Regions from separate parts of the Fusobacterium ulcerans genome, predicted to be linked through region 3. Evidence: riboswitches for the same ligand, from Rfam matches in the RefSeq annotation. Region 3 holds a riboswitch; each other region holds the start of a gene.
The links. Region 3 has a riboswitch for thiamine pyrophosphate ahead of C4N20_RS07160 (YkoF family thiamine/hydroxymethylpyrimidine-binding protein). Riboswitches for the same ligand answer to the same signal wherever they lie in the genome.

Region 1: another riboswitch for thiamine pyrophosphate. It lies ahead of C4N20_RS11680 (thiamine ABC transporter substrate-binding protein); the one in region 3 lies ahead of C4N20_RS07160 (YkoF family thiamine/hydroxymethylpyrimidine-binding protein).
Region 2: another riboswitch for thiamine pyrophosphate. It lies ahead of thiC (phosphomethylpyrimidine synthase ThiC); the one in region 3 lies ahead of C4N20_RS07160 (YkoF family thiamine/hydroxymethylpyrimidine-binding protein).

The regions. Positions count from the first base shown of each region.
Region 1 is NZ_CP028105.1:2,514,685-2,525,065, reverse strand. Features, by position in the region: gene C4N20_RS11695 (ATP-binding protein) at 1-1,210, opposite strand, end outside; gene C4N20_RS11690 (DUF2284 domain-containing protein) at 1,380-1,973, opposite strand; gene C4N20_RS11685 (hypothetical protein) at 1,987-2,490, opposite strand; TPP riboswitch at 2,623-2,722, shown strand; gene C4N20_RS11680 (thiamine ABC transporter substrate-binding protein) at 2,779-3,753, shown strand; gene pyrB (aspartate carbamoyltransferase) at 4,007-5,071, shown strand; gene C4N20_RS11670 (dihydroorotate dehydrogenase electron transfer subunit) at 5,101-5,904, shown strand; gene C4N20_RS11665 (dihydroorotate dehydrogenase) at 5,926-6,843, shown strand; gene pyrF (orotidine-5'-phosphate decarboxylase) at 6,868-7,593, shown strand; gene C4N20_RS11655 (dihydroorotase) at 7,587-8,804, shown strand; gene pyrE (orotate phosphoribosyltransferase) at 8,797-9,420, shown strand; gene C4N20_RS11645 (cation-translocating P-type ATPase) at 9,680-10,381, shown strand, end outside.
Region 2 is NZ_CP028105.1:2,883,156-2,893,536, forward strand. Features, by position in the region: gene C4N20_RS13285 (alanine/glycine:cation symporter family protein) at 69-1,421, shown strand; TPP riboswitch at 1,532-1,630, shown strand; gene thiC (phosphomethylpyrimidine synthase ThiC) at 1,746-3,023, shown strand; gene thiS (sulfur carrier protein ThiS) at 3,041-3,253, shown strand; gene C4N20_RS13300 (thiazole synthase) at 3,547-4,323, shown strand; gene thiH (2-iminoacetate synthase ThiH) at 4,324-5,430, shown strand; gene thiF (sulfur carrier protein ThiS adenylyltransferase ThiF) at 5,427-5,969, shown strand; gene thiE (thiamine phosphate synthase) at 5,959-6,594, shown strand; gene C4N20_RS13320 (GntR family transcriptional regulator) at 6,746-7,429, shown strand; gene C4N20_RS13325 (endonuclease V) at 7,494-8,201, shown strand; gene C4N20_RS13330 (DUF2628 domain-containing protein) at 8,281-8,694, opposite strand; gene C4N20_RS13335 (CoB--CoM heterodisulfide reductase iron-sulfur subunit B family protein) at 9,368-10,138, shown strand; gene C4N20_RS13340 (4Fe-4S dicluster domain-containing protein) at 10,166-10,381, shown strand, end outside.
Region 3 is NZ_CP028105.1:1,528,783-1,539,163, reverse strand. Features, by position in the region: gene C4N20_RS07210 (ABC transporter substrate-binding protein) at 1-164, opposite strand, end outside; gene C4N20_RS07205 (basic amino acid ABC transporter substrate-binding protein) at 770-1,495, shown strand; gene C4N20_RS07200 (iron-containing alcohol dehydrogenase family protein) at 1,509-2,570, shown strand; gene C4N20_RS07195 (aminotransferase class I/II-fold pyridoxal phosphate-dependent enzyme) at 2,583-3,734, shown strand; gene C4N20_RS07190 (Fic/DOC family protein) at 3,783-4,373, opposite strand; gene C4N20_RS07185 (hypothetical protein) at 4,386-4,544, opposite strand; gene C4N20_RS07180 (DUF554 domain-containing protein) at 4,661-5,338, opposite strand; gene C4N20_RS07175 (energy-coupling factor transporter transmembrane component T family protein) at 5,401-6,096, opposite strand; gene C4N20_RS07170 (ABC transporter ATP-binding protein) at 6,093-7,535, opposite strand; gene C4N20_RS07165 (ECF transporter S component) at 7,539-8,132, opposite strand; gene C4N20_RS07160 (YkoF family thiamine/hydroxymethylpyrimidine-binding protein) at 8,149-8,757, opposite strand; TPP riboswitch at 8,808-8,909, opposite strand; gene C4N20_RS07155 (CGGC domain-containing protein) at 9,058-9,492, shown strand; gene C4N20_RS07150 (VOC family protein) at 9,586-10,011, opposite strand; gene C4N20_RS07145 (acetamidase/formamidase family protein) at 10,141-10,381, opposite strand, start outside.

The DNA of each region.
Region 1 (10,381 bases), 990 kb from region 3:
TAAATTTAAGGCTAATATCTTCCTTCCATTGAGAATATTTTGATATTTCCAATAGTTCAGATAAAAAAGAAAATTCAAAAAGGCTTTTTTCCACTACATCCTTCCTGCTTTGAGAAAGTAAAGTCAAAAAGGCTTGGTTGCATTCTATCACTACACAGGCTTCATTTATAATAAACAGAGCTATATCCAGATTATTCAATATCATACTGATATTTTTCTTATTTTCTTCAATTTCTTTTGTTTTCTCCAACACTCTTCTTTTAAGAAAATAATTCCATATATAAAGTCCAATTAAACATATAAGCAAAATAATTGCAATATTAATAAATGACTCCAGCTCTCTTTTTTCTCCTCTTATAGACTCGGAAATTCCAAACCATTTCTGTTGAACCTTTGGCACTATCTGATTTTTCTTCATCTGTAAAATACCCTTATTAAGTACTGTCAGCAGCAGATCAGAATCTTTATTCACAGCCAATACTACATCCTTTTCATATAAAAGAATCACATTGTATTTCTGAGTTTCATAAACATTGTACTCTTTCCAATAAGTAGAAATAACAACTTCATCTCCTATTGCAGCATCAACAACCCCCTGCTGCAAAAGTTCCAGAACTGTTTTTGTATCATTAACTGGAACAAATTGAACCATTGGTTTTCTTTCTTCTTTTAAAAAATTATTGATATACTCTGCTGCTAAATCTCCTTTTGGAATTGCTATCTTTTTTCCTGACAACTCCATAATATCCAGTATATTACTTCCATCCTTTGGAGAAATAACTACAGTTTTCAACCGATATATCCGAATAGAAAAATCAAATTCCTTTGCTCTGCTTTCACTGGGAAACATATCACATACATCAATTTTCTGCTCTCTCAAAGCTTCCACTAAATTGTAAAAAGTATACATATTTATAGTAATAGGTGTTGCTGTTTCAATTGACAGAAAATTTACATAATCAACAATCAGTCCAGCATACTCTCCTGTAGCTTTATCATAGTAGGAAATTGGAGGAGCGGTAATATCACTTCCCAGCCGAATTGGGCTATGAACCTTCAAATAATCCTTTTCCCTTTCTGTAATAGGTGATGAATATTTCAAATATGTTGGAAGAGTTGTTCCATATTTCATAACTACAATTTGATTCCATAAAATAATACATACCACTACCATAATTACAAGGATGAAATGTTTTTGAATATTTTTCATAAAAGCCCCCCAGAAGTTTTTATATATCTTTTATCTAAATTGAAATTTAGTATTTTAAAAAATATAAGAAAAGAGCTAAGATAGAATTTTTTTGTCCTTCTCAGCTCAATTTCACTTTTCTCTCTTTTTGATATTTTAAATATTTTCAGCTGCTTAGAGCAGATATCATTTACTTTAACATTCTAAGTTCCTTTTCAAATCCCTCTATCTCTCTTTTAGTCATAAGTCCTGTAACTAAAGAAAAATATTCAGGCAGACGAGTCTCTGTTGCCCATTTCAATTCATAATCCAATAACCTGCTTGAAATTCCTCCTACATCAAATCCCATTGATTCAAGAGAATATCTCATCATATCAGGATGCTGGCATTGAGTATTATTTTTTCTAGAACAGTCATCACATATTTTACAGCCCCCAGCAGAAAGACTTTTACTTCCTTCATACCTTTTCTCCACTCTCAAAAGCTCCATCATTATTTTATCCTTCATATATTTAAGAGTTTCTGTAGTATAGTCATTTATTTTCTCTTTTGTATTTACTTTATCCAAAGTCTCTTCATCAAAAATAATTTTAACTCCTACAAGATATATGTAGCTGTAATTTTTTAGATAATCTTCTACATCAAAATTATAGGGAGGACATGACCATGTACTTCCATAGTTTCTGCATTCCTTACAGAATTTTTCAAACTTTTCTCTATCACAGTAATCTTTTTTCAATTCCTCCATAGATATCTTTTTGGATGTTACCTCTGTTCTATACATTTTTTCCTCCAGATTAGAATATTCTATATCCAAAAACTAAAGATAATTGTTTCAATCTATCTGATCCTCTTCTGTCTCCATCTATTTTTGTTTCTGAATAAAGAAGCTCTGCTTGGAACGGCATAAAGTCTACTCCAAATCCTCCAGCTATATATCCTTTTCCATCTGGACTTGAATTTCTTACACTTTCATTTGTCATAAGCACTCTACCAGCTTTTAATACAATGTATGGTTCGAAAAATACTGGAAGAAGATTCCATCTTGCTACAAGATATACTGGAACTGTTCCTATATCAGTACCTCCAGTTTTCCCATTATATGCTATCCCTGCTCCCAAATCAGCAAGAAGAAAATCCTGAGTTGCCTCAAAACTAAATGTTGGTGCATAATTTTCAAATGACCCGCTCTCATGATTGTATGAATTAGTTTCAGTTATTGCTCCTATTCTTAAATAACCATCTACGGCAAAAGCTGACATTGAAACTGCAAAAAATATCATCAGTAGTATTTTTTTCATAAAATCCTCCTTAAATTCTTTTACTTTTTATTTTTTATATGATATATTAGATTATACAACAAAGAATAAAAAATATAAAGCAGTTATTTGACAAACCTTATATTCAAGTGTATAGTTAGTTTGTATAATTAAATATTATCATACGGGAGCTGAAAAGCTGAGAGGAAATTTTATTTCGACCGTCAAACCTGATTTGGATAATGCCAGCGTAGGAAATGTTTTGAAGTTGTCTTGTTATCTTTCTCAGGCAGCTTTTTTTATTGCTCCCAAAATTTCTAGGAGGATGTTATGAAAAAATTTGTTTTATCATTATTTTTATTATTGTCTGTCTCTTCTTTTTCAGAAGAAATAGTAGTTTACGGACCCAGCTCTACAAAATGGATAGGAAAAACTTTTGCTCCAATATTTAAAGAAAAAACTGGAGTGGATATTAAATTCATATCTATTGATGGACTTGTATCAAGACTTAAACTTGAAGAAAAAAATCCTAAGGCAGACGTTGTTATTGGACTGACTTCTTTAAGCACTGAAATAGCAAAAAAGGAAAATCTTATCACTCCTTATATCCCTAAAAATACTTCTAATATAAAGAGTAATGACTTTATAATGGATAAAGAAGGATATGTAACTCCTTTTGACTATGGACTTCTTGCTATCAACTATGATACAAAAAAAATCCCTGTTCCTCCAAAAAATCTTACAGAACTTGGAAAACTGGAAAAACAGCTTTTAGTTGAAAATCCTGCTACTTCATCTACTGGGGAAGAAGCTCTTCTATGGAGTATAGCTCTCTATGGAAAAGACTGGAAAGATTTCTGGACTGCTTTAAAACCTGCCATATATACAGCTGAACCCGGTTGGAGTGAAGCATTTGCTAAATTTACAGCTGGTGAAGCTCCTATGATGGTTGGATATGCTACAAGCAATCTTTTCTTTTCACAAGATGAAGAACAAAGCAGATTCAGCAGCTTCCTTTTAGAAGATGGAACTTTTATGTATTTAGAAGGTGCATCTCTTGTAAATAAAAAAGAAACAAAAGAGGGAGCTAAAAAATTTATGGAATATATTCTTAGTGAAGAATTTCAAAGTCTGGTTCCTAAAAAGAACTATATGTTCCCAGTTATTGAAACTCCTCTTACTGAAGAATTTAAGTTTGTTCCAACTACAGAAAAGACTGTAAAGCTTAGTGATGAACAAGTAAAAGACCTCGTTAATAATCTTGATAGATACAAATCAGAATTGATAGAAATTTTAAAAAAATAACATGAATTTTCTCTTGAATTTTTCTAAAAAGTATGATATTATAATCAAGATATAGAAAAATATAAGGAGGCTATGGATATATGAAGATATTTGATGATAAATTGAATATATCAGTTTTTATCTTAGGATTCTTTTATTTTATTTTTCTATTTTTAAATATTTTAAAAAACATTTTTATTATAGGGAATGGAAGTCACATCATTTTGTGATTTTCATTCCCTTTTTTATATTATTGTATTCATGGGAGGGTAATATGAAAGATTTTATATCAATAAAAGATTTGACAAAAGAGGAAGTCTTAGAAGTTTTGAATTTAGCTCTTGAATTATCTGAAAAACCAGAGCCTAAATTAATAGATGAGAAAATAGTGGGAAGCCTTTTCTTTGAACCATCTACTAGAACAAGATTATCTTTCACTTCTGCTGCATATAGAATTGGAGGAAAAGTTCTAGGTTTTGATTCTCCAGATGCTACTTCTGTTAAAAAAGGAGAATCTCTAAGAGATACAGTAAAAATGGTAGAAGCTTATTCTGATATCATTGTTATGAGACATAATATAGAAGGTGGACCTAAATTCGCCTCTGAAGTTTCAAAAAATCCTGTAATCAATGCTGGAGATGGTTCTAATGAACATCCAAGCCAGACACTTTTAGACCTTTTCACAATAAAAAAAGAACTGGAAAAAATAGAAGGTGTCAAAATAGCTTTTGTTGGGGATCTTAAATATGGAAGAACAGTTCATTCTCTTACTAAAGCACTTGAAATGTTTGATGCTGAGTTCTACTTTGTAGCTCCAGATTCTATCCAGATACCTGAATATATCACAAAAGAGCTTGATGAAAAAGGAATGAAATATTGTATCTGCTCTGAATATGAGCCTATTCTTTCTGAAATAGATGTTCTTTACATGACAAGAATCCAAAAAGAAAGATTTGAGGATATTGAGGAATTTAACAAAGTCAGCGGAGTATATAAAATATCAAAAGAAACAATAGTTGGAAAATGTCAGGATCATATGATTGTTATGCATCCGCTTCCTAGGGTTGATGAAATAAGCGTAGATTTAGATGATACAAAACATGCTCTATATTTTAAACAGGCTGCCAATGGAGTACCTGTGAGAGAAGCTATGTTTGCTCTTGCACTGGGAGTAAAAAAATCCACTGCCCCTGTTAAAGAAGAAAAAAATGTAGTAGCAAATGATAAAATTGTATGTTCTAATCATAAATGTGTAACTCATTTTGAAGAAACACCAAATAAAGTAGTAGTAAAGGATTATGGGAAATTCTGCTACTATTGCGGTAAGGAAATAAAATAATTTAATATATATGATTTGTAGGAGGAAAAATGTTTTTAGAAGATTGTCTAATTTTAGAAAATAAACACATTGCAGGACAAAATTATCTTATGAGATTAAAAGCTGAAAAAAGCATTCCAGTATCAAAAGCTGGGCAGTTCTTTATGATTCAATGCAAGAACAAGCTTCACATCTTAAGAAGACCAATCAGTCTTCACTATGTAGATAAAAATAAAATGGAGCTTGAATTTTACTATGAGGTAAAAGGTGGAGGAACAAAAGAATTTGCTGAGATGAAAGCTGGAGAAAGTATAAACATCCAAGGACCTCTTGGACATGGATTTTCTACTGATATGACAGGTAAAAAACTTCTAGTAGTTGGTGGTGGAATGGGAATGGCTCCTATGAAGCTTCTTGTAGAAGTATTAAAGAAAAACAATGAGGTTACTTTCATAGCTGGAGGAAGAAATGCTGATGCTGTTGAAATCCTTTCTAACTTTAACTTTGATGGTGCTGATCTTCATATAACTACTGATGATGGTTCTGCTGGAACTAAGGGAACTGTTATAGTTAAAATGGAAGAGCTTATGAACAGTAAAAAATTTGATATGGTTTTCACTTGCGGACCTCATAAAATGATGGAAGCAGTAGCAAAAACTTCATCAAAATACAATACAGAATGTGAAATATCACTGGAAGAAAGAATGGCTTGTGGAGTAAAAGCCTGTGTAGGATGCTCTATCAAAACTAAAGAAGGAATGAAAAAAGTATGTCATGATGGTCCTGTTTTTAAATCTGAGACTATTGTTGACCTTGAACCTGCTGAAAGAACAGAAACTTGTTGTGGTAATTAATATTTAATCTGGAGGAAAAAAATGAATAGACTGGAAACTAAATTCTTAGGTGTCGATTTTAAGAATCCTATTGTCACATCATCTGGATGTTTTGGATTCGGACTTGAATATAGAGATTATTTTGATCCAAATGTACTTGGAGGAATAGTTGTAAAAGGGCTTACTATGGAGCCTAGAGATGGAAACTATGGAACAAGAATAGCTGAAACTCCTGGTGGAATGCTGAATTGTGTAGGACTTGAAAATCCCGGAATTGACTATTTTGAAACTCATATCTTAAAAGATATGAAAGAAGCTGGCATCACTACTAATATAATAGCAAATATCAATGGAAAAACTGTTGAGGAATATATAGAAATAGCTAAAAGAGTAGAGCAGATAAAAGAAGTAGATATAATAGAATTAAATATATCTTGTCCAAATGTAAAAGATGGAGGAATGGCTTTTGGAGCTAATCCAGAAGTTGCAGGAAGAGTTACAAGAGAAGTAAGAAAAGTAACTACTAAACCTCTTGTAGTAAAATTATCTCCTAATGTTACTGATATTGCATATATAGCTAAAGTTGTAGAAGAGAATGGAGCAGATGCTGTATCTCTTATCAATACTCTTTTAGGAATGGTAATTGATCTTAAAACTAAAAAACCTCTTTTAGGAAATACATTTGGAGGATTCTCAGGACCTGCTGTTAAACCAGTAGCTTTAAGAATGGTGTACCAAGTATATAAAGCTGTAAATATTCCAATAGTTGGTATGGGTGGAATCTCTAGTACAGAGGATGCTCTTGAATTTATAATGGCTGGAGCTTCTATGGTATCTCTTGGAACTGGTATATTCTTTAATCCTGTTCTTCCTGTGGAAGTAGCTGAAGGATTACAAAAATACTGTGAAGAAAATAATATTGAAAATATAAATGAACTTGTTGGTATAGCACACAGATAATTAAAATAAATGTTGGAGGAAGATATGAACGCAAAAGACAGAATGATAATAGCACTTGACTTTCCTACTATGGAAGCTGCTAAAAATTTAGTTGAAAAAATTGGTGACGGAGCTACTTTCTATAAAGTTGGACTTGAACTTTTCTTAAACTCAAAAGGTGAAATGATAAACTACCTTGCTTCTAAAGGTAAAAAAATATTCCTTGATCTTAAATTCCATGACATTCCAAATACAACAGCAATGGCATCAGTTTTTGCTGCTAAGCAAAATGTATTTATGTTCAATGTACATGCAAGTGGTGGAAGAAAAATGATGTCAAAAGTAGTTGAAGAAGTAAAAGCTGTAAATCCTGAAAATATAGTTATTGGAGTTACTGTTCTTACAAGTCTTTCTGCTGAAGATGTAGAGGAAACTTTCCAATCTAAATTATCTCTTGCAGAGTTAGCATTAAACTGGGCTAAATTAGGAAAAACTGCTGGACTTGATGGGGTAGTATGTTCTCCTTGGGAAGCTAAACTTATAAAAGAAGCTTGCGGAAAAGATTTCAAAACTGTATGTCCAGGTGTTAGACCTAGATGGTCAGCAACAAACGATCAGAAAAGAATTATGACTCCAAAAGATGCAATAATAAACGGATGTGACTTCTTAGTTATCGGAAGACCTATAACTAAAAACGAAGACCCAGCAAATGCTGCTAAATTAGTAGCTGCTGAAATTGAAGAGGGAATGAAAGAGGCTGGACTATGCTAGTCAAAAATTGTAAGATCATTGATAAAGATGGAAAAGATATCATCACTGATATATTGATTGAAAATGGAGTTATCACTAAAATAGAAAAGAATATCTTTGCTCCTGCTGAAGAAATAATAGATGCAGAAGAGAAATATGTACTTCCTGGTATAGTAGATGTTCACACTCACATGAGAGATCCTGGTCTTACTCAAAAAGAAGATTTCACTACTGGAAGCATGGCTTGTGCCAGAGGTGGTGTTACTACATTTATAGATATGCCTAATACTATTCCAGTAACTGTTACAAAAGAGGCTCTTGCTGATAAAAAAGCTCTTATGAATGGAAGAGCATATGTTGATTATGGATTCCATTTTGGAGGAAGTAAAAAAGATAACAGCAGTGAAATCAAAGATATAATAAATGAAACAGCATCTACTAAAATATTTCTTAATATGTCTACTGGAGATATGCTTATAGATGATGAAAAAACTGTTGAAAATATATTCAGAGAATCAAAAATAATATCTGTACATGCAGAAGAGGAAATGGTAGCAAAGGCTATTGAATTTTGCGAGAAATATGATAAGGAACTTTATCTTTGCCACTTATCTAAAGCAAGTGAAATAGAACTTTTAAAAGCTGCTAAAGCAAGAGGAGCAAAGGTATTTGGTGAAGTTACTCCTCACCATCTTTTCCTGAATACAGATGATGTAAGTAAGACTGAAAGAAGCCAGCTTCTTCTTAGAATGAAGCCTGAACTGAAAGAAAAATCTGACAATGATGCTCTTTGGGCTGCACTGGCTGATGGTACTCTTGATACTATCGGTACAGATCATGCTCCTCATCTTATTGAAGAGAAACTTGCAAAACTTACTTTTGGAGTTCCAAGTGTAGAAAATTCTCTTGAAATGATGTTAAATGGAGTAAAAGATGGAAAGATAACTTTAAAAAGACTTATAGAGGTAATGTGTAATAAACCAGCTGATATCTTTAAAATAAAAAATAAAGGTAATATAGCTGCTGGATATGATGGAGATCTTGTTATTATAGATATTACTGATAATTCTCCTGTAAAGGATGATAAAGTAATAACAAAAGCTGGATGGACTCCATATGAAAATTGCAATAAAGGCGGAAAAGTTTTAACAACTATACTGAGAGGTCAGGTAGTTTATTCAAATGGTAAATTTAACGGATTATACGGGAGGGAAGTAAAATATTATGAGTAGAGCAAAAGAAGTAGCTAAATCATTATTACAAACAGGAGCGGTAAAATTAAATGTAAAAGAACCATTTACATTTGTATCTGGTATCAAAAGTCCAATCTATTGCGACAACAGAAAAATGATAGGATATCCTGTTGAAAGAAAAGTTGTTGTAGATGAATTTGTAAAAAAATTATCTGAAAAAGATTTCGATGTAGTAGCTGGTACTGCTACTGCTGGTATCCCTTGGGCTGCATTTATAGCTTGGGAAATGAATAAACCTATGAGTTATATCAGAGGAGAAAAGAAAGCACATGGTGCTGGAAGACAAATTGAAGGTGCTGACTTTACTGGTAAAAAAGTAATAGTTATTGAAGACCTTATCTCTACAGGAGGAAGTTCTATCAAAGCTGTAGAAGCTGCAAGAAATGAAGGAGCTGCTTCTGTTGAAGTTGTTTCTATATTCTCTTATGAATTTGATAAAGCATTTAAAAACTTTGCTGATAATAATATTCCATGGGAATCATTATCAAACTTCTCAGCTCTTCTTGAATTAGCTAGAGAAGAAAAATACCTTACTGAAGAAGAAGCAGAAATAGCTTCGTCTTGGAACAAGAACACTGATACTTGGGGAAGATAATTTTCTTTCTCTATTGACAAAACTATTTTTTTAGTATATGATCTACATATAAGTATTAAAAGGGAGTAGTTGAAAATTATAGTATCAACATCACGAAGCCTATGAGGCTCTCTGGTACTATATACCTTGAAGGTAACAAGACTTTTAATACAGAGATTATTGATTATCAATTCTCTGTATTGAAAGTCTTTTTTTTATGTAAAAGCAGGAATTGATAGTAATTTTAGGAATATTATTATATAGTCTTATGGAGGGTGTCATGAAAAATTATTTTTCAAAGTCGAAAGACGAAATTTTAAAAGAGTTCGATTCTAATGAAAAAGGACTTTCAACAGGTCAGGTAGAAACTTCTATCGAGAAATATGGATATAACCAGCTTAATGAAGAAAAGAAACTAAGTACCTTTGCTGTATTTATTTCTCAGTTTAAAGATTTCTTAGTTATCATTCTTATTATTGCTTCTATTATTTCACTTATTTCTGGTAATGAAGAAAGTACTATTGTTATTCTTGTTGTTATTATTATCAATGCTATACTTGGAACTGTACAGCATCTGAAAGCTGAGGAATCTATCAGCAGTCTGAAAAGTTTGTCAGCTCCAAAATCAAAAGTTTTGAGAGATGGAGAAAAGGTAGAAATTTTATCTAAATATCTTGTTCCCGGAGATATTGTCTTCATTGAAGCAGGAGACTTAGTTCCAGCAGATGGTAGAATTATTGAAAGCTTCTCACTTCTGGTAAATGAAAGTTCTCTTACTGGAGAATCTGAAAGTGTAGAAAAAACAAGTGATGTAATGGCTGATGGAGAACTTGCTCTTGGAGATCAAAAAAATATGGTGTTCTCTGGAAGTTTGGTAAGTTATGGTAGAGGTGTTGTCATAGTTACTTCTACTGGTATGAAAACTGAACTTGGTAAAATAGCTTCTCTATTAGAGGCTACAAAAGAAAAATCTACACCGCTT
Region 2 (10,381 bases), 1.4 Mb from region 3:
AAGTCCTATAGTTTATATAGGACTTTTATTATAACACTATTGAAATTCTTAGGGAAAGAGGAGGGAAAATGGACAGCGTATTGCAGGTAGTAAAGAGCATTAATAATGTTCTTTGGAGTTACTTATTGATTTTTTTACTGTGTGGAACAGGAATAATGTTTACAGTGATGCTGAAAGGAGTTCAGGTCACTAGATTTATGGACAGTGTTAGAAGGGTATTTCATAGAGGCTCAAGAAAGGGTCAGGCAGATTCCAAAGGGATGAATTCATTTCAATCTTTAGCTACTGCTGTAGCAGCACAGGTTGGAACTGGAAATCTGGCTGGAGCAGCTACTGCTATAGCAGCAGGAGGACCTGGAGCTATATTCTGGATGTGGGTAACAGCTTTTTTCGGAATGGCAACTATATTTGCTGAAGCTGTTCTTGCTCAGATATACAAAGAGGATATAAACGGAGAAGTGAGAGGTGGACCAGCATTCTATATCAGCAAAGGATTAAAATGCAAAGGTCTGGCAGTATTTTTTTCCGTAACTATAATAATCGCTCTTGGGTTTGTAGGAAATATGGTACAGGCAAATTCTATTGGAGAAGCATTTAAGGAAGCCTTTGGAATAAATCCAATTATTATGGGAGCTATAACTGTTGTTGTAGCAGGTCTTATATTCAGAGGCGGAGTAAAGCAGATAGCTTCCTTCACAGAAAAAATAGTACCTTTTATGGCTGTATTGTATATGATAGGAGGACTATATATACTTCTTTCTAACTTGAGTGGAACTATTCATGGAATAGAAATGATATTTGTAGGAGCATTCAACCCTAGAGCTGCCACAGGTGGACTGTTGGGAGTGGGGGTAAAGCAGGCTGTAAGATATGGAGTTGCAAGGGGATTGTTTTCCAATGAAGCAGGAATGGGAAGTACACCTCATGCCCATGCTATAGCCAAAGTCAGGAATCCTATAGATCAAGGTATAGTGGCAATGTTTGGAGTATTTTTTGATACATTTATAATACTTACTATAACTGCTCTTATAATATTGTCAAATGTACCGATAGATGGAAAAATGACAGGGATAACATTGACACAGTTTGCATTTAAACAAGGAATGGGACAATTAGGAACAATATTTGTAGCTGTTGCTCTTCTTTTCTTTGCTTTTTCTACTATTATAGGCTGGTATTTCTTCGGGGAAGCAAATATCAGATATCTTTTTTCCAGTAAGAAAAGTGTGGACATATATTCATATGTGGTTTTAGTTTTCATATTTCTAGGCTGCCTTTTAAAAGTGGAGCTAGTATGGGAACTTGCTGATATGTTCAACGGACTTATGGTACTGCCTAATATAATCGCACTTATTGGATTATCCGGTGTAGTAAAAAAAGGACTGGAAGAATATAATAGGAAAGAAGGAGACTTTAAATAGGAAAGAACAATTTACTTTAAGAAATTTTCAATAGTGTGTAAGAAAAAGAAAAAATTTGACAAAAATGTTTTTAAGTAATATAATCGAATCGTAAAAAAGAAAATAATAATTAAAACTGCTAGGGGAGCTGAAAAGCTGAGAAGGATAAAACCTGACCCTTGGAACCTGATCTGGATAGTACCAGCGGAGGGAAGCAAGTTATCTTTTCAGCCTTATTTAGAATTATCTGGCAGAAAGTAGCACATTGCTCTATACCGTTTGGTATAGGGCATTTTTTATTTTCTGCCCTATAACTCAGGAATAAAAAACTTAGGAGGAAAAAATATGTATTCAACACAAATGGAAGCAGCAAAAAAAGGCATCTTCACAAAAGAGATGGAGATAGTAGCAAGAGATGAAAATATGACAAGGGAAGAGCTTATGGAAAAAATGGCTCAGGGAAGAGTTGTTATACCAGCTAACATCAATCATAAAAGTCTTTATCCAAGAGCCGTTGGAGAAGGAACTAAAACTAAGGTTAATGTAAATCTTGGAGTATCAGAAGATTGCTGTGATTACTGTGGAGAGATGGTAAAAGTTCAAAAAGCTATTGAATATGGAGCAGATGCAATAATGGACTTGAGTACTTTTGGAGATACTAAGAAATTCAGAAGAGAGCTTGTGGAAAAATCAACAGTTATGCTTGGGACAGTACCTATGTATGATGCAGTTGCAAAGCTTGGAAAAAATATAAAAGACATGTCTGTAGAGGAATTGTTCAGAGTAGTAGAGGAGCATTGTGAAGATGGAATTGATTTTCTTACTATTCATGCAGGTCTAAACAGAACTTGTGTAGATAGATTAAAAAATAATAAGAGACTGACTAAAATAGTAAGCAGAGGAGGTTCAATATTATTCCAATGGATGATGCTGAATGATAAAGAAAATCCTTTCTTTGAGCATTACGACAGACTCCTTGATATCTGTAGAAAATATGATGTGACACTTAGTCTGGGAGATGGACTTAGACCGGGAAGTATTCATGATTCAACAGATGCACCACAGATTCAGGAGCTTTTAATACTTGGGGAGCTTACAAAAAGAGCATGGGAAAAAGATGTACAGGTAATGATAGAAGGACCAGGTCATGTACCTATGCATGAGATTGTAACAAATATGCAGATTGAGAAAAAATTATGCCACAATGCACCTTTCTATGTATTAGGACCTTTAGTTACAGATATAGCTCCTGGATATGATCACATTACAGCAGCTATTGGAGGAGCTATTGCAGCATCATCTGGAGCAGATTTTCTTTGCTATGTAACACCAGCAGAGCATTTGAGACTGCCTACTCTGGAAGATATGAAAGAGGGAATAATGGCATCGAGAATAGCTGGACACGCTGCTGATATAGCAAAGGGATTAAAAGGAGCTATAGAGTGGGATCACAGAATGAGTAAATTCAGAGGAGAGCTTAACTGGAAAGGGATGTTCAGCGAATGTATAGATCCTGAGAAGGCAGAAGCTTACAGAGCATCCTCTGCTCCTATAGAAGAGGAAGTATGTACTATGTGTGGAGATCTTTGCCCAATGAAAAGATGCAATGAGATTTTAGATTAATATTACAAGGAGAAAATATGAATATACTTTTAAATGGAAAGGACTATTCATCAGAAAAAATATCCACTGTAAAAGAGCTTCTTATGGAACTGGAAAGAGAATGGTCGATAGAACTCGGTGGAGCAGTTGTTCTTGTAAATGATGAAATAGTAAAAAAAGATAGATGGGAAGCTACTGAAATATCTGAAAATGCAGAAATAGAAGTACTTTCTTTTGTATCTGGAGGGTAGAAGAAAGTTTGATTACTAGTTATTTATATGTAAAAAACCAAGGATTGTTTCATATTCGAGAAACTTGATTAATTAGGCTCATGGCAAAGAAGGATTACAACAGCTTTGCTGTTGCATCTCAGTAATTATAACAATTAAAATTGCTTAATTACTGGAACTCAGCTTTGCCTCAAACAGTTATATTTTTTAGCGTTCAATTTCGCTGTATTAATCTAACTTTCTTTCATAAATTACACAATCCTTTAAGTTTTTATGAAAAATTATATATTTTAGATAGAAAAAAGGAAGGTAAAATGGATAAGTTTATATTAAAAGGACATGAATTTGGAAGCAGACTTCTTACAGGTACTGGAAAATTTTCAGATAAAAATTTAGTAGCTCCTATGTTGGAAGCCAGTGGGTCACAAATAATAACTATGGCATTAAGAAGAATAAATTTTCAAAATCCTAAAGAAAATATATTGAATTATATCCCTAAACATATAACTCTTCTTCCTAATACATCAGGAGCAAGAACAGCAGAGGAAGCTGTAAAGATAGCGAGAATAGCAAGAGAAGCTGGATGTGGTGATTTTATCAAAATAGAGATAATCAATGATTCTCAATATCTTATGCCAGATAATTCAGAAACAATAAAGGCTACAAAAATACTAGCTGATGAAGGATTTATTGTACTTCCATATATGATGCCTGACCTTATAGCAGCTAAAAGAATGGAAGATGCAGGAGCAGCAGCAGTTATGCCTTTAGGGTCGCCTATTGGTTCTAACAGAGGAATAGTAACTAAACCCCTTATAGAAATGATGCTGGAAACTAACAGAGTTCCTATCATAGTAGATGCTGGAATAGGAAGACCATCTGATGCTGCAATAGCTATGGAGATGGGATGCGACGCTGTCCTTGTAAATACAGCAATAGCTACAGCACAAGATCCAGTGAAAATGGGAAGAGCTTTTTCATTGGCAGTAGAAGCTGGAAGGGAAGCTTTTCTGGCTAAAATAGCAGAGGAAAAGAGATATGCCAGTGCTTCATCACCATTGACTGGATTTCTTTTCAGAGGTGACAAATAAGTGAGCTATTATGATGAACTTGTAAAATGGAAAGATTTTGATTTTGAAAACTATTTTTCTAATGTTACAGATGAAGATATAAAAAAAAGCATAGGGAAGGATAAACTGGGAATATATGATTATTTAAACCTCCTTTCACCAAAGGCTCAAGATCATCTGGAAGAGATGGCAGTAAAAGCTGCAAAGCTTACAAGACAGCACTTTGGTAATGTAATAGGATTGTATCTTCCAATATATGTTTCAAATTATTGTACAAGCAACTGCGTCTACTGTGGTTTTTCAAAAAAGAATCATATAAAAAGAAGACATATGAAATTTGAAGAGATAGAGCATGAAGCACAGGAAATAGCTAAAAGCGGAATCGGAAATATACTTCTTCTTACAGGAGAGGCGAAAGGGCTGGTAGATAAAGAATATCTCAAAGGCGGAATAGATGTATTGAAAAAATATTTCTCCTCTGTTTCGATAGAGGTTATGCCTTTAGATGAAGAAGATTATAGATATCTGGCAGAAGATGGACTGGATGGACTCACTGTATATCAGGAGACATATGACGAAAAAAGATATGAACAGGTGCATCTATCTGGAGAGAAAAGAAACTTTAAATATCGTCTTGATACACCGGAAAGAGGAGCAAAGGCAGGAATCAGAACTATTGGAATAGGTGCTCTTCTTGGACTGGGAGGTATCAGGAGTGATGCTTTTAAGACAGGGCTTCATCTGAAATATCTCATGGAAAATTATCCAAACAGTGAATTCAGTATATCTTTTCCAAGAGTAAATGAAGCAGAAGGAAATCTAAAGGACAGCTATGCTGTAGATGATTTGACTTTTGTGCAGATACTCCTTGCTAACAGAATATTTCAGCCAAAGGCAGGAATAACTCTTTCCACTAGAGAAAGTGCAGCAATGAGAGATAATATTGTAGCTTTGGGAGTAACTAAGTTTTCTGCTGGGTCTAAAACAGAAGTTGGAGGATATTCACATGAAAATGAATCTACTGCTCAATTTGATATAACTGACAACAGGGATGTAGAGGATATAGTAAGAGCTATAAGAGGAAGAGGTCTGGAAGTAGTATATAAGGACTGGGAGACATTAGTATGAGAATAGGAATAGCTGGAACAGGTGGAATAGGTTCTAACACAGCTGTTCATCTTGTGAGATCAGGTGTGAAAGAGTTGAAATTTGGAGATTTTGATATTATTGAAGAATCAAATCTCAACAGACAGTTTTATTTCAAAGATCAGGTAGGAAAGTACAAAGCAGAAATGCTATATGAAAATTTAAAAAGGATAAATCCAGATGGAGATTTTCAATATAGTATCATCAAATTTGAAAGAGAGAATATAAAAGAATTTTTCAAAGACTGTGATATAGTAATAGAAGGGTTTGATAAAAAAGAGTATAAAAGTATGCTTGTGGAAGAATTGTATCCTTTAGGAAAATTGATAATATCTGCTTCTGGGATAGCCAGTCATGACTGTGAAGGAATCCGAGTGGAAGAAGCAGGAAAAAACCTGTATATAGTGGGAGATTTTCAAAAAGACATTTCTGAATACAAAACATATTCTCATAAGGTGGCAGTGATATCTGCTCTTATGGCAGAGATAGCTTTAAAAAGAGGTGGATATATTGAGGAATAGAATAGATATACCAGAAGGGTTATATGGGATAACTGGAGATAATTTTGCCAATGGGAAGAGCAATTATCAATGTGTAGAAGAAATGATAAAAGGTGGAATTAAAATAGTTCAATATAGGGATAAGAGAAAAAATTCCAGAGAAAAAGTAGAAGAGGCAGGAGCTATAAGAGAGCTTTGCAGAAAAAACAATGTACTTTTCATAGTAAATGATGATGTAGCTATTGCTATGCTGGTAGATGCTGATGGAGTACATGTAGGGCAGGAGGATATGAAGCCAGCCGATGTGAGAAAACTTCTAGGTGAAAATAAGATTATTGGCTTGTCTACTCATTCAGAGGAACAGGGAATGGCAGCATACAATGATATAGATGTAGACTATATTGGAGTGGGCCCTATATTTCCAACGACGACAAAAGATACTGCTCCAGTTGGACTTGGATATTTAGAATTTGCTGTAAAGAATCTTCATCTGCCATTTATAGCCATAGGTGGAATAAAAGACTATAACATAGATGAAATAATAAAAAGAGGGGCTAAAAGGATATGTCTTGTAAGTGATATTGTAGGAGCAGAGGATATATGTAAAAAAATTATTGATCTTAATAATAAAATTTTGAAAAAATAATAGTCATTTAATCTGATTTTGAGGATATATTTTTCTTTTAGTTATGGCACGGATATATTATTTCAATAGGTTAAGCCTCTTGACAATTAGGGAATTAAGTAATAAAGTATAATAAGATACTATAAATTAACTATAAGAAAAGAGGGATTTTGTGCTAAAGATATACGACGATATAATGGGTAAAACAAATTCTAGTTTTGCATACAAAATATTAAAAGAGAATATACTCAGACTTGACCTTAAACCTGGAGAGGAACTTCGTGAAATTGATCTGTTTCATTCTCTTAATATGAGCCGTACACCTATTAGAGAGGCACTTATTCTTCTAAAACATGATGGGTTAATAGAAACTCTTCCTCAGAGCGGAACTTTTGTTACTAAGATAGATAAAGAAAAATTTGAAGATGGAAGAATGCTGAGAATTTGTGTGGAAGAGAAAATGATACAATTAGCTTGCGATAATTTTTCAGAAGAACATCTAAAAAAATTAGAAGATAACCTTGCAAAACAGAAATTTATCCTTGATACAACTAGAAACTATGTAGAATTTCATAAACTAGATGTGGAATTTCATCAAATGATATTTGAAGGAGTGGGATACAAAGATTTATTTAAAGTGACAACAGAGAACTTTTTTGACTATCAGAGAGTGAGAGTTTTAAATTCCTCTAACAAGATAAAAGATAATTTTATTCAAGAGAGCCATTTGAGGATATTGGATACTATTAAAAACAAGAAAAAAGATAAAGTTCATGAACTGCTTAATGAGCATTTTTCAAGATTACCAGCAAAACTTGAATATTTTATTGAAGAATATCCATTCTATTTTAAATAAAAGTAAGAAGCTGACTATAAGTCAGCTTTTTTGCTTAGAAATAAAAATTAATCAGAGGGGAATTATGGAATACATAGAAGATTTTTTATTTATATCAGAAGATAAATGTAAAAAGATACAATTGGAACTAAAAGATAAAGTTGAATTAAAAAATAATTTTAAATTAGAAGACATTAAATATGTGGCTGGAATAGATCTGGCTTACTGGATGGAAAATGAAAAAGAGACAGCTGTATGCTGTATAACCATTATAGATATTGATACTAAAGAAATTGTGGAGGAAGCAAATACAAAAGGGGATATAACATTTCCATATATAGCAGGATATCTTTCATTCAGGGAGCTTCCCTTAATATTGGAAATTGTTAAAAAATTAAAGATACAGCCTGATTTATATGTTTTTGATGGAAATGGATACCTCCATCCAAGAAATATGGGAATAGCAACTCATGCTTCTTTTTATTTAAAAAAACCATCTATAGGGGTTGCTAAAAGTTACTATAAAATAGATGGAGTAGAATTTGTAATGCCAGAAGACAAAGAGGGAGCATATACTGAAATAGTAATAGAAAACAAAGTATGCGGTGCATCTTTAAGAACTCATAAAGGAGTAAAACCTGTATTTGTATCTGTAGGGAATTATATGAAATTGGAAAGAGCTGTTGAAATAATAATGCTGCTGGTTGGAAAAGAGAGCCATATACCGCTTCCAACAAGATATGCAGATATAGCTACACATAAAATGAGAGATTTTTATAAAAATAATAAGTAATTTAAAAATGAGTGACTAAACAGGCGGATTAAATCTGCCTATAAGCCACTCATTTTTTATTTGTCATAAATTAAAATATTTACTTGTAAAATATATTAAAAACAGCCACCTGAAGAAGTATTACAATAAGAATTCCTATTACTCCCCCACTTGTTCTTCTGCCTTTCTTGATATTATTTTTTACCTTTTCAAAATACAAGATATTTCCTTTAAAACCTAAATATGCAGGAAAAAGAAAAAGAAATGCCAGATATACTGATGGAAGATGATCTGAAGTAATATTGATAAAAATTATATAAAGAATAGCATATTCATAGAGCCCTCTATAGCCCAGCCAAAAAGGTGCTAAAAAAAATGCCCAAAAATTAAACTTTGTATTATCAGAGAGCCATTCATTTACATAGTGGTTAAAACCGTTTCCAACATGATCTTGAAGGCACTCAATATTATTTTCTATAAACTCAACATCTTCTATTAACAATGGATTTTTCATAGTATATCTCCCTTCTAGTAGTTCTATATATAATCGATTATAACAAAAATAGAAAAATAAGTCAAATTTTGGACTACAAAAATACATGTGAAATAGTTTTTTAGAATATAAAAATATAATAAAAGAGAAATTAAAATCTAAAGAAAATTTTTATTACTCATTTCTTCATTTATATATATAAAATTTTCCAAGATTAAAAAACTTAAAATATGTTCTTCATATAAAAATTTTTCTATGATTTTTATAAAAAAATGACATTTGCTAATCAAAGAAATGAGTAACTTAAAAAATAGAATTTTATTTTGTAAAATTTAAACTTCATAGAAAAAAATAAAAAAAATGAAAACCCTTTAAAAACTTAATATTTTTTTATGAATAAAAAATTTCAAAGATTGAATATACTGGACTTTGTTCTAGGAAATTATTCTAAACGAAAGAAATATCAATTCTTTTTTATGGAAAAATCTGCAAAAAAATAAAAAAACATTTGACATATCGTGCACAATATATTATAAATATATTAATATATTTAGTACTTAATTAAAACTTTGATTTCAAAAATAGTTCACAAATGGAAAAATAGTTTTAAAGGATACAGTAAATAAAAGTTTAATTTTAAAAAAACGTAGGAATTAAAGAGATTTAATTAATGAATAGGGAGGGAAGAGAAGAAATGAAATTTAGCTATTACCCTGGTTGTACTTTAAAAACTAAAGCACAAGACCTTGAGAAATATGCCTTAGATTCAGCAGCTGCTCTAGGTATCGAATTGGAAGAGCAGAAAGACTGGCAATGTTGTGGGGCAGTATTTCCATTAGGTTCAGACGAAATTGCTACAAAACTTTCTTCAGTAAGAAGTCTGGCGGCTTCTTATGCTAAGGGAGAGAAACTTGTGACTATATGTTCTGCATGTCACCATGTAATAAAAAGAACAAATGAGGAACTAAAATCTAATGAAGATATGAGAAGAAAAGTAAATAATTATCTTCAATTAGAAAATGACTACTCAGGAGAGGGAGAAGTAATCCACTATCTTGAAATGTTAAGAGACGAAATAGGATTTGATAAGATAGCAGAGAAAGTGGTAAAACCTCTTAATCGTAAAATTGCAGCTTATTATGGATGTATGCTTTTAAAACCTAAAAAAGCGATGAACTTTGATGATCCTGAAAATCCATCAATAATGGAGAATTTTATAAAAGCACTTGGAGGAACTCCAGTACTTTACCCATATAGAACAGAATGCTGTGGAGCTTATCTTGCTGTAAATAATAAAGAACTTACAGAAAAAATGAGCAGTAAGATAATAAAATCAACTTTAGATAATGGAGCAGAGGAAATTGTTACAGCTTGTCCTTTGTGCAAGTATAACTTGGAACTTAAAGATACAGCATCTGTAAGTTATTTTTCAGAGATTTTAGCTGAAGCTTTAGGAGTTAAGTAAGAGATTTCTAAAGACAGGGAGGAAAAATTGGAAAGAGATAGAGTAGTTTTCAATAAAGATAAAAAAGATGTACTTACAATAGAGGAAATCAGCAAGGAAAAAACAGCAAACTGTATGCAGTGTGGAAAATGTTCTGCTGGATGCCCTGCTGCTGAAGGAATGGACATACTTCCTCATCAAGTAATAAGACATCTGCAAATGGGAGATGTAGAAACAATAAAAAATAGTAAAACTATATGGACT
Region 3 (10,381 bases):
CCGCTTGATACAAGCTTATATGGGTTCAAACTGTCTATATCCATACTAGTGATAGTTCTTACCACTTTTTTTTCAGGAGCTTTTTCCTCCTTTCCACATCCTAAAAGAGCCAGTCCCAATAGTGACATTACTATCAGCTTTTTATTTCTACCTTTCAAATGCATTTTTCCTCCCTAGTCCATTAAAAATGTGTTTCAGAATACATCAATAATAATATTAAAGCTGATTTATCGTATCACATTTTCTCATTTATTTCAATGAATATATTAATTTTAAGTTTCTCTCTATCATATATTTGTTTGATATACTTATACTACGTTATTTTTTATTTTTTTACAAGAACTTTATCTCTTCCATCGAATTTAAGAATAAAAATAATACATAATTGATCATAAAAACTCCATATGAGATTTTATTCTTATTATCAAAAATTTTTTTTATTTATTTTTTTATGAAAAATATTTTTTAAAAAATATATTGACAATATTCTTTTCAAGTTATATAATCACTTCAATAAATAAAATTATCAAGAGGAGAAAAAAATGTTATTTAAGAATCTAAGGAGTATGCCACAATTAAATATTTTTAACATATTCCTATATAAAAGGATTCTTTAATATGGCATTATTCATAATATAATATATTTTGTAAAGATGGGAGAAGTTTTCCCAGAGTATATTTTATGGGTTCGTTTATTAAAGCACTGATTCTTTTTAAGGATCAGTGCTTTTTTTAATTTTAAATATTAATAAAACATGGAGGGAAAATCATGAAAAAACTTTTTAAATTATTTATGCTATCTTTATTAATTGTACTGACTGCTGCTTGTGGAGCTTCAAAAACTGAAAAAGTTTATGTAATAGGAACTAATGCTGAATATCCACCTTTTGAATATCTGGAAGATGGTAAAGTTTGTGGACTTGATGCTGATATAATAGCTGCCATAGCTCAAAAATTAAATATTCAGTATAAATGGTCAAATACAAACTTTGATGGACTTATCCCAGCACTTCAAACAAAGAAAATGGATGCTGTAATAGCTGGAATGAGTATAACTCCAGAGAGAGCAAAAGCTGTTAATTTTTCAATTCCTTATCTTTCTTCTAATGTAGCTTTTATAGCTAATAAAAGCAAACCTATTAATGGGATAGAAGATTTGGAAAATAAAAACTATGGAGCAGAACTTGGAACTACAAAAGAAGCTGCTGCGAGAAAAATAAAAGGTGCAACTGTAACTCCTTTTTCATCTAATACAGGTGCTCTCGTTGCTTTAAAAAGCGGTAAAATAGATGGTATTGTACTTGATGAAAGTGTTGCTGTAAAATTTGTAGAAAACAATCCTGAGCTTATGCTTGTAGGAGCCCTTGAAGGAGAACCTAAAGCTATTGCATTCAATAAGGATGATACAGAGCTTATGGAAAAATTCAATAAAGCTCTTCAAGAACTCATAGATGATGGTACTATTCAAAAATTAAGAGAAAAATATGGTGTATAATGGAGGCATATCTATGTTTGAAAATTTTTCATTCACTTCTTACTTTATAGACAAAAACATATGGGAATATCTGAAAAAGGAGATTATCCCCTACAATAATATACTTATTATTGTAGGAGAAAAATCTTTTGACAGTATAAAAGATAAAATTCTTCCTATACTTTCAGATAAAGAATATTCTCTTGAAAAGTATCATGGAGAGTGTTCATATGAAAATATTGAAGAAATATTAAATAATACATTGAATAAAAAATTTGATCTCGTCCTTGGAATTGGAGGCGGAAAAGCCATAGATACAGCTAAAATTGCAGCATTTAAATTGGGGATAGAAATTTTTTCTATCCCTACTATTGCTTCTACCTGTTCAGCTGCATCTGCTTTATCTGTTGTATATAATAATGATGGCAGCTTTAAGGAATTTTTTAATTTTCCTGCTCCACCTAAAAAAACTTTCATAGATTTAGAAACTATTAAATCTGCTCCTGCTAAATATATCTGGGCAGGTATGGGAGATACCCTTGCTAAATTTTATGAAGTGAGAATGAAATATGAATATGTTTCTGAAAAAAATAATGGAACTATGAGTTATCCAAATTCTCTTGGAAAAGAGATAAGCCACCTCTGCGGTTCTGTAATACTTGAAAATGGAGTTTCTGCTTATTTCTCTAAAGATATCAATGATGAATTCAAGAAAGTTGTTCTTTCCATTGTAGTAAATACTGGAATGGTTTCCAATCTGGTAGATGATTTTCTCAATGGAGCTATTGCACATTCTGTATTCTATGGGCTGACTCTTCTTCCTTCTCTGGAAAAAGAACATCTCCATGGGGAAGTAGTAGCCTTTGGTATCCTTGTACAGTTGATTCTTGAAGGTAAAAAAGAAGAATATATACAGCTTCTTCCTTTTTATAAAAAGCTGGCTTTTCCAACAAAGTTATCAGAGGTAGTAAAAAAAGAGGAATTTGAAGAGATGGAAGATAAAATACTTTGGGCTATTCTTGCAGGGCCTGATATAATAGATATGGAATTTAATATAAACAAAGAAAATTTAAAAGAAACACTTTTTGCGTTGTAGGGGGAAATATAAATGAGAAACTTTATTGCAGATAAATTTAAGAAAAGAAATTACTCTATGGGAAATAAAAAAGGATCAGAAACTTGTTCTCTTCCTCTTATCAATCTAGGAATAGGAGATCTGGATATTCATACTGATGAGCATCTGATTGAACTGGCTATGGCTGATGCTAAAAAAGGACATACTCATTATACTGACTCATATGGTTATCTTGAATTGAGAGAAGAGATTTGCAAATACCACAAGGAGAATTTTAAAAATTATGAGTTCACTCCTAAAGATGTCATGATAACTACTGGAGCCTGCCATGCTCTTTATCTTGTATTTAAAAGCATTCTCAACAAAGGAGAAGAGGCAATACTTCTTGCACCTTTTTTCCCAGTATATGCTGACCAGATAAAATTATCTGATGGAGTTCCTGTAATTGTAGAAACAAAACTCGAAAATAATTTCCAGATAATAAAAGAAGATTTAGAAAAAGCTGTAACATCAAAAACAAAATGTATAGTGATAAATTCACCATCTAATCCAACTGGAGTATGCTACAATATGAAAAGTATGAATATTATCAAGGAGATTGCTGAAAAATACGATCTTTTAGTAATAGCAGATGATGTCTACGATTTCTATTCATATGAGGAATCTTTTACTCCTATCATTACTTTAGATGGAATGAAGGAAAGAACTATATCTGTATGCAGTTTTTCTAAAAATTTTGCTATGACTGGTTGGAGAATTGGGTATGTTATATCTCAGGTTCCTGAACTTATAAGTTGTATCAACTATATAAATGAAGCTATCATTTACAGTGCACCTGCTGTATCTCAAAGATGTGCTCTTTACGCTCTTAAAGAATTTGAGAAACAGAAAGAAAAACTTGTTCCTGTATTTAAAGAAAGAGTCGACTACTGCTATGACAGAGTTAAAAAAATACCTTTCCTAGATTGTTTCAAAGCACAGGGGGGAATATATTTATTCCTGAATATTGAAAAAACTGGAATGACTTCTGAAGAGTTTACAGATTTTCTTTTAGAAAAATGTAATATAATAGTTGTTAATGGTACTCCTTTTGGAGTAAAAGGTTTTGTAAGAATAGCTTGTACTCTTGAAATATCAAAATTGGGAGAGGCTTTTGACAGAATGGAAAATATGATATCTCTATAAAAAAATCAAAGAAGAGGAAGACCTTTAAGTTGAAATATAGTTCAACTTTTAGCCTTCCTCTTTATTTATTAATGTCATTCCCTTTTCAAATTTTAATGCCAGAATATCTGGATCACGAGTTAAATCAGATAATTCAACTATCCCTCTTTGAGTAATATGATCAAATACAAGTTCATATCCTCTTTCCTCTGCCAGCTGTCTTATAAATTCCCTTTGAGTTCTTCCGTTTCCATCTCTGAAAGGATGAAGAGCATTTATATCAAGCATTGTTTCTGCCAGCCTTAAAGCCAGCTCTGATTTATCAGTTATATCTTTAAAGTAATTGGCATTTTTTATTTTTTTAAAGACTGTTTCTCCATAAGCTTCTATATGTTCTACAAGGCAGAATAGAGACTTCCCTTTAGCTATATTCACATCTCTTACAGTTCCAGCCCATGAGTATACATCCTGAAAAATATGTTTGTGAAGTCTTTTCAGGTAATTAAAATCAAAAGTTTTCTTTATATCATTTCTAAGCCTGAGCTCTAGAAGTCTGGCTCCAGACAAATTTTTCTCCTTTTTCTCAAGAAGTTTTCTGTCTTTTATTCCCAACTTATTTACTAAAATCTTTGTTCCTGGATAAACATATTTATCTCCCATAGAAACACCTCTTTAGTCATTTATGATTTTTTCTATAAGTTCCTCCACTGAAATTCTTCCCTCTGCCGCTGCCATAAAATCAGCTTTCTCTGCCTCTGTATAAACTGCTCCCTCTAGCTCATTTGTTTTTACTATATAATCAACAGCTTTTACAGCTTCATCTCTAGTCATGGATCCTCCTGAATATAATTTATCTGATGATATATTATACCATATTTTTCTATTCATTACCATTAAAAAGAACTCTCTTTATCCCTTATAAATAAAGGTTTTACAAAGATTTTCTCCTAGAAAAAAGATCTTATCAAAAACCATATTATGGGAACAAGAAGTGAAGGAAGCATGTTCATAGTTTTGCAGTCTTTTATTCCCAATATAGATATTCCTGAACTTGCTATAAGTATTCCTCCAATAATAGATATCTCTGTAAGAAGGGCTGGTGATAAAAATGCTGAAAGAAATCCAGCAAACAAATATATAGCCCCCTGCCAGCAGAAAAGAACTGCTGCTGCAATAGCTATTCCTACCCCATAAGTTGATGCAAGTACCATAGAAGTTACAAAATCAAGAGTTGCATTTGTAAAAAGATAAGTATAGTTTTTATTCAAAGCTGCTTCTATTGGCCCTAATATAGAAAGAGTTCCTATGCAGAAAAAAAGTATAGCTGTAGAAAGTCCCTGCCCCAAACCTGATTTTGAATATTTTCCCATTAAGTTTTGAAATCTTTTATCTATATTTATAACTGTTCCTACAAGACTTCCTATAGCCAGACTGACAATAAATAACACTGGAAAGGCACTTTTAGGCATATTGCTTACTACTGCATTGGCTCCAAGTGCTGTCGCTGCAAGCCCCATAGCTGTAAGCATAGCTCCCTGATATTCCTGTTTTATTCCTTTTTTAAATAAACTTCCTAGCAAACTTCCCAGTATAATAGTGATTGTATTGACAATTGTTCCTATCATGATAATTTCCCCCTGCTCAAATATTTTATCATATTATACAGCAGCATGAAAAAAATAGAAAGTTAAAATAGAAACATTGCAAGAAGTGTTATCCCTGTACTTCCTATCAAAACTATATAATCCCATTTTGTAACCTTTAGTTTTATATATTCTGTTCTTTTACTTTTAGCATTGAATCCTTTTGATTCCATAGCCATTGCAATACTCTCAGAAGATCGTACAGCTGTTACAAGCATTGGGAGCATAAATATATTTCTTTTTACTCCTCTGGCTCTATAGGCATATCTCATGTTCTCATATTCTTGTCTTATCACTGGAATAAATCCATAAGCTGCAAGTATTCCATATGCAAAATTTCCTGGAAGATGAAACTGCTGCATAAGGCTGATTATAAAAAGTCTCGGATCAGTAGTAAATACAAAAAGAAGTCCAAGACCTGCATAGGCAAGTATTCTTACTGAAAGCTGCAATCCATTTTCTACATTTCCAATAATTACAACTGTCTTGGTAAGGCTGGTTACATCTTCAGCTGTTCCTGAATTGCTGTAGAGCATTCCTGTAAAAAATACTCCCCCTGCCAGAAGGAGTACTGGGAGAAATGCAAGAAGAATCTTTTTCACTGGAACTTTATTAATGACCATAAGCATAATACATATACAGAATACTGAAAAGTTTAAACAATAATTATATTCAAAAGAAAGGAGTAGAGAAACTAGAAATATAGTCAGTCCTTTATAGCCTGGATTGAGTTTTATCATACTTCCACTCTCCTTATATTTTTATCATCTGTTGTTTCATAGATAAAGTCTGAATATTTGAATACAAGATTTCTGTCATGAGATACCATTACCACAGTGATTCCATCTTCTTCAGCTTTTCTTTTAAGAAACTCCATTATCTCTATGCTTGTCTTATTATCCTGCCCATAAGTAGGCTCATCACAAAGGATTATTTTCTGTCCAGCTCCCAACATAGATAAAACAGCAAGTTTTCTCTGCTGCCCTTGACTAAGTGAAAACGGAGAAAAATTTCTGTATCTGTAAAGTTCAAATTCTTTTAATAAATTTTCTGCTTTCTCTAAAAGAATTTTTTCATTCTCTTTAGGATATCTTTTTTTCAGAGTAAACATTATCTCTTCTATCACTTTATATGTAATAAATTGATTTTGGGGATTTTGAAAAACTATTCCTATAGTATTTATAAATATCTTCTCTTTGATTTTTTTGATATCTGTTCCAAATATTTTTATATTTCCAGACAATATTTTAGAGATTCCTGCTATTGCTTTAAGAAGAGAGGTTTTCCCAGCTCCACTTTTTCCAATTATTGAAGTAATACTTCCCTCTTTTATCTTAATATTAATATCTTCCAATAACGATTCCTTTTCATATGCTATTTTTAATTTTTCTATCTCTATGGAATCTGCTCTATCTTTAAATTTTTCACATTTTTTCAGATAATTTTTTTTATATTCCTCTTCATCTATTATATCAACAAGATATTTATCAATATTTTTATCAACAAAACTACACCCTTTTCCTAAATGGAGAAGAGTGTAATCTATATCTTTCCAAAGAGATATTCTGTGGTCTACAGCTATTATAGTCACTTCTTTATCTCGATTTATATTTTTCAGTATATTTACAATTTCCTGACTGCTTTCATAATCAACATTGGCAAAAGGTTCATCTAACACTATAATTTTGGGCTCTACTGCCAATACACATGCCAGTGAAAGTTTTTGCTTTTCTCCACCTGAAAGTGATGATATTTTTCTGGCTCTCAGATATTCTATCCCAGTTTCATTTAAAACTCTGTCTACTACTTCATCCATTTTTTCCACAGGAAAAGCAATGTTCTCCAGACAGAATATTATCTCATCTTTTACTATATCCATACAAAATTGAGTATCAGCATTTTGAAACATCATCATAATATATTCTGCTCTTTTTTCTGGAGTATACTCATTTATATCTTTTCCAAAGAGCACTACTTCTCCTTTGGAAAGTATTCCTTTGCTGCTTGGATAAAGTCCTGCTGCCACATTGGCAAGAGTACTTTTCCCACAGCCAGAAAACCCTGTTATCAGATATATTTTTCCTTTATTAAAAGAATATGTAAATCCATCTACTATATTTTCTTTTGATGTCTCTCTATATTTGAAAATGATATCCTGACATTTTAAAACTTCTTCCATAGATTAATCTTCCATTTCAGGATCATTATTCTGTCCAAGAACATATCCACTCAATGCCCCTGTTCCAGCTAATTTATCAGCAGCAATTTTACAGATGATTCCTGAAAATACCACTGAACTGATAAGCCTTACTATAAACATCCATAAAAGCATCATTGGAGAATATTTTACAAATCCCCCTCTAATAAATCCCCATATAAAACTTGCTACACAAGCTGCTGCTGCTGCAAGGCACATATTCATCATAGAAAAGTTTCTATATTTATTCTTAGCAAATACAAGCTCCGGCCCCATTCCTTGAATTATTCCAGAAAGAATAACTATTGGTCCAAACATATTTCCCATGATAACCTCTATCAGAGCAGAAAGTACTTCTGATACTACTGCTACTCCTGATCTCTGTACGATATATGGTACAAAAGTAGAAGCCATAAACCACACCCCAAAAAGTATCTCATAGGCAAAAGGTGCCAATCCAAAAGGAGCAAGTATTGTTGCAAGAAAATTAGCAAAATATACAGCTCCTAAATATATAAATGAAAATATTACAGAAAAAATTGATACCATTATTACATCTTTTAGTTTCCAGTTAAACATTTTTCCTCCTGATATCCTAGTCTTTTGTTGGACTATTTACTGAAATAGTAACCTGTAAAATATAGTGTGACAGATTTGCCTCTCCATATTGGAATATCTCTTCCAATACACCAAATACATCATGAACATCTCCCTCTAGAATAGATATATAGTGAGAACTTTTAGCAAAAACTCCCTTGTCTTTTGCTGTCATTACTGCTTTAGCTATATGTTCCATATAGTCCTCTTCTCCCATTGGGTAGAAAGATATTTTACTTACAACATTAAATTTTTTATCTTTAATATTCTTTTCATTTACTTTTTCATCATCCACTTCCATAAATGAATCTGCATCAGTATCCCCTGGACACCCTTTAGAAAAAGTAGCTTCAAGAGCCATATGTACATTTTCTTTATAAGCATTTACAAAAAGACCCTTAACCACATCAAATACATGAGTGCTTTTTCCTCTCACACAAGTGCTTAATTTATCAGTTTGCTTCCACACTTTTGATGTGTCTGTTTTTTCAAGTCCCCCAAGAATAATATCTACAAAATTATCAGCCATTGGATAAAGAGAAAATCTACAACCAGATACTCCCTTACTTGCTCCACCTATACACCATAAACAATCTTTTAATCCCATTAAAAAAACCTCCTTTTATCTCTGCAAAAGGAGGTTTGATTACTTAAATAAATAATTCACACATTACTCCTTTCGCCGGTATTATCCGAATCAAGTTATGTGGGTTCAGGAACTTTCCTATCTCAGCCTTTTGGGCACCCCAGTAATTCAACTAAATTATAATATCACTATTCCTTATGAATGTCTAGCATTTCTTAAAAAAATCTGGATTTTAAAATATGAATTTTATTTATATAAATCATATCTTCAATCTTTGTTTTATGTTATTATATTTTTATACAGGAAACATAGGAGGGAGAAATGGAAAATATAAAACTTATCATCACTATTCAATGTGAAATTGCCAAAAGAAGATGCAGTGGTTTTCATTGTATGAATTCATTTTTTACTAGAACAGGAATATTTAAAGATTACCCTAAAAGTGAAGAACTTAGATTTCTTACCTTTCAATGTGGGGGATGTCATGGAAAAGGTATCAACAGTCTTTTAGGAAATGTCAACAAACTAATTGCTAAAGAAAATCTTATCACTAAAGATGAAGTTGCTATACATTTTGCTTCATGTGTAGCTTTTGATAATCATCATTCTGACAGATGTCCATTTATCAATGCTATGAAAAAAATAATAAACAAAATGGGATATGAAAATATTGTTGAAGGAAGCTATCTTTCTAAAACTGCTACAAGAAGAAGAGAAGAGGGAGTATACAAGGATTATATTGCCTTAAATAAATAAGAATAACACCCCAGTAATTAGAATGATTTAATCAACCTAGATTACTGGGATTTTTTTTAATTATTTTTTTATTATAAAATTATTTACAGTATTTCATAGCAATGCAAAATGAGGACTCTTGAAAACAGGCTTCATATAGCACAAGCAAAAAGGGTGTCCAGCAGGGTCTATCATAACTCTCCAACTATCAGAAAATTGTTTCTCTGCCATTGTTGCTCCACATTGAATTGCATACTGAACTGCTTCCTCTAAATTATTAACAGCAAAGTCTAAATGTGCCATTTGCTGTTGAGTTTCAGATTTTTCTGGCCACACAGGAGGTACATAATCAGGATTACGCTGAAATGTTATCCCAGGATATGCCCCTTGATATGTTCCTGGAGGACAAATACAGGCATAATCTTTATCATAAAAAGCTATTTCCCATTTGAGCAAATCAGCATAAAATTTTGCTAATTTGTAAGGCTCTAGACAGTCTATTGTAAATGAGTACATCTTGATTTTCAATTCATCATTCATTATGCAAAACCTCCTAAAATATTTTTTAGATTTATTATGTTTCGTCCATAAATAAAGCTTTATTTTTATAAAAATAATCTGTCCATATCTATAAATATTCTTATATTATTTATCTGTTTTTAATTTATCCTATGGAAGCTTATATCCATACTTTTCAAGAACTTCCAAAGGAAATTCAACTCTCATTGTAAGAAGTGGATCCACTACTTGACATACTGCCATATCAGAAATTAAAGACATAAGCATTCCTGTTCTCAAATCGCTCTGCCCAGAAGCATTTTTTACAAACTCAAACATCTCTTTTGCTGCCATATCTCCTGCTTTATCTAAAGTTTCAGCAGACTGTATAGTCATAACCTTTTCTCCAGAG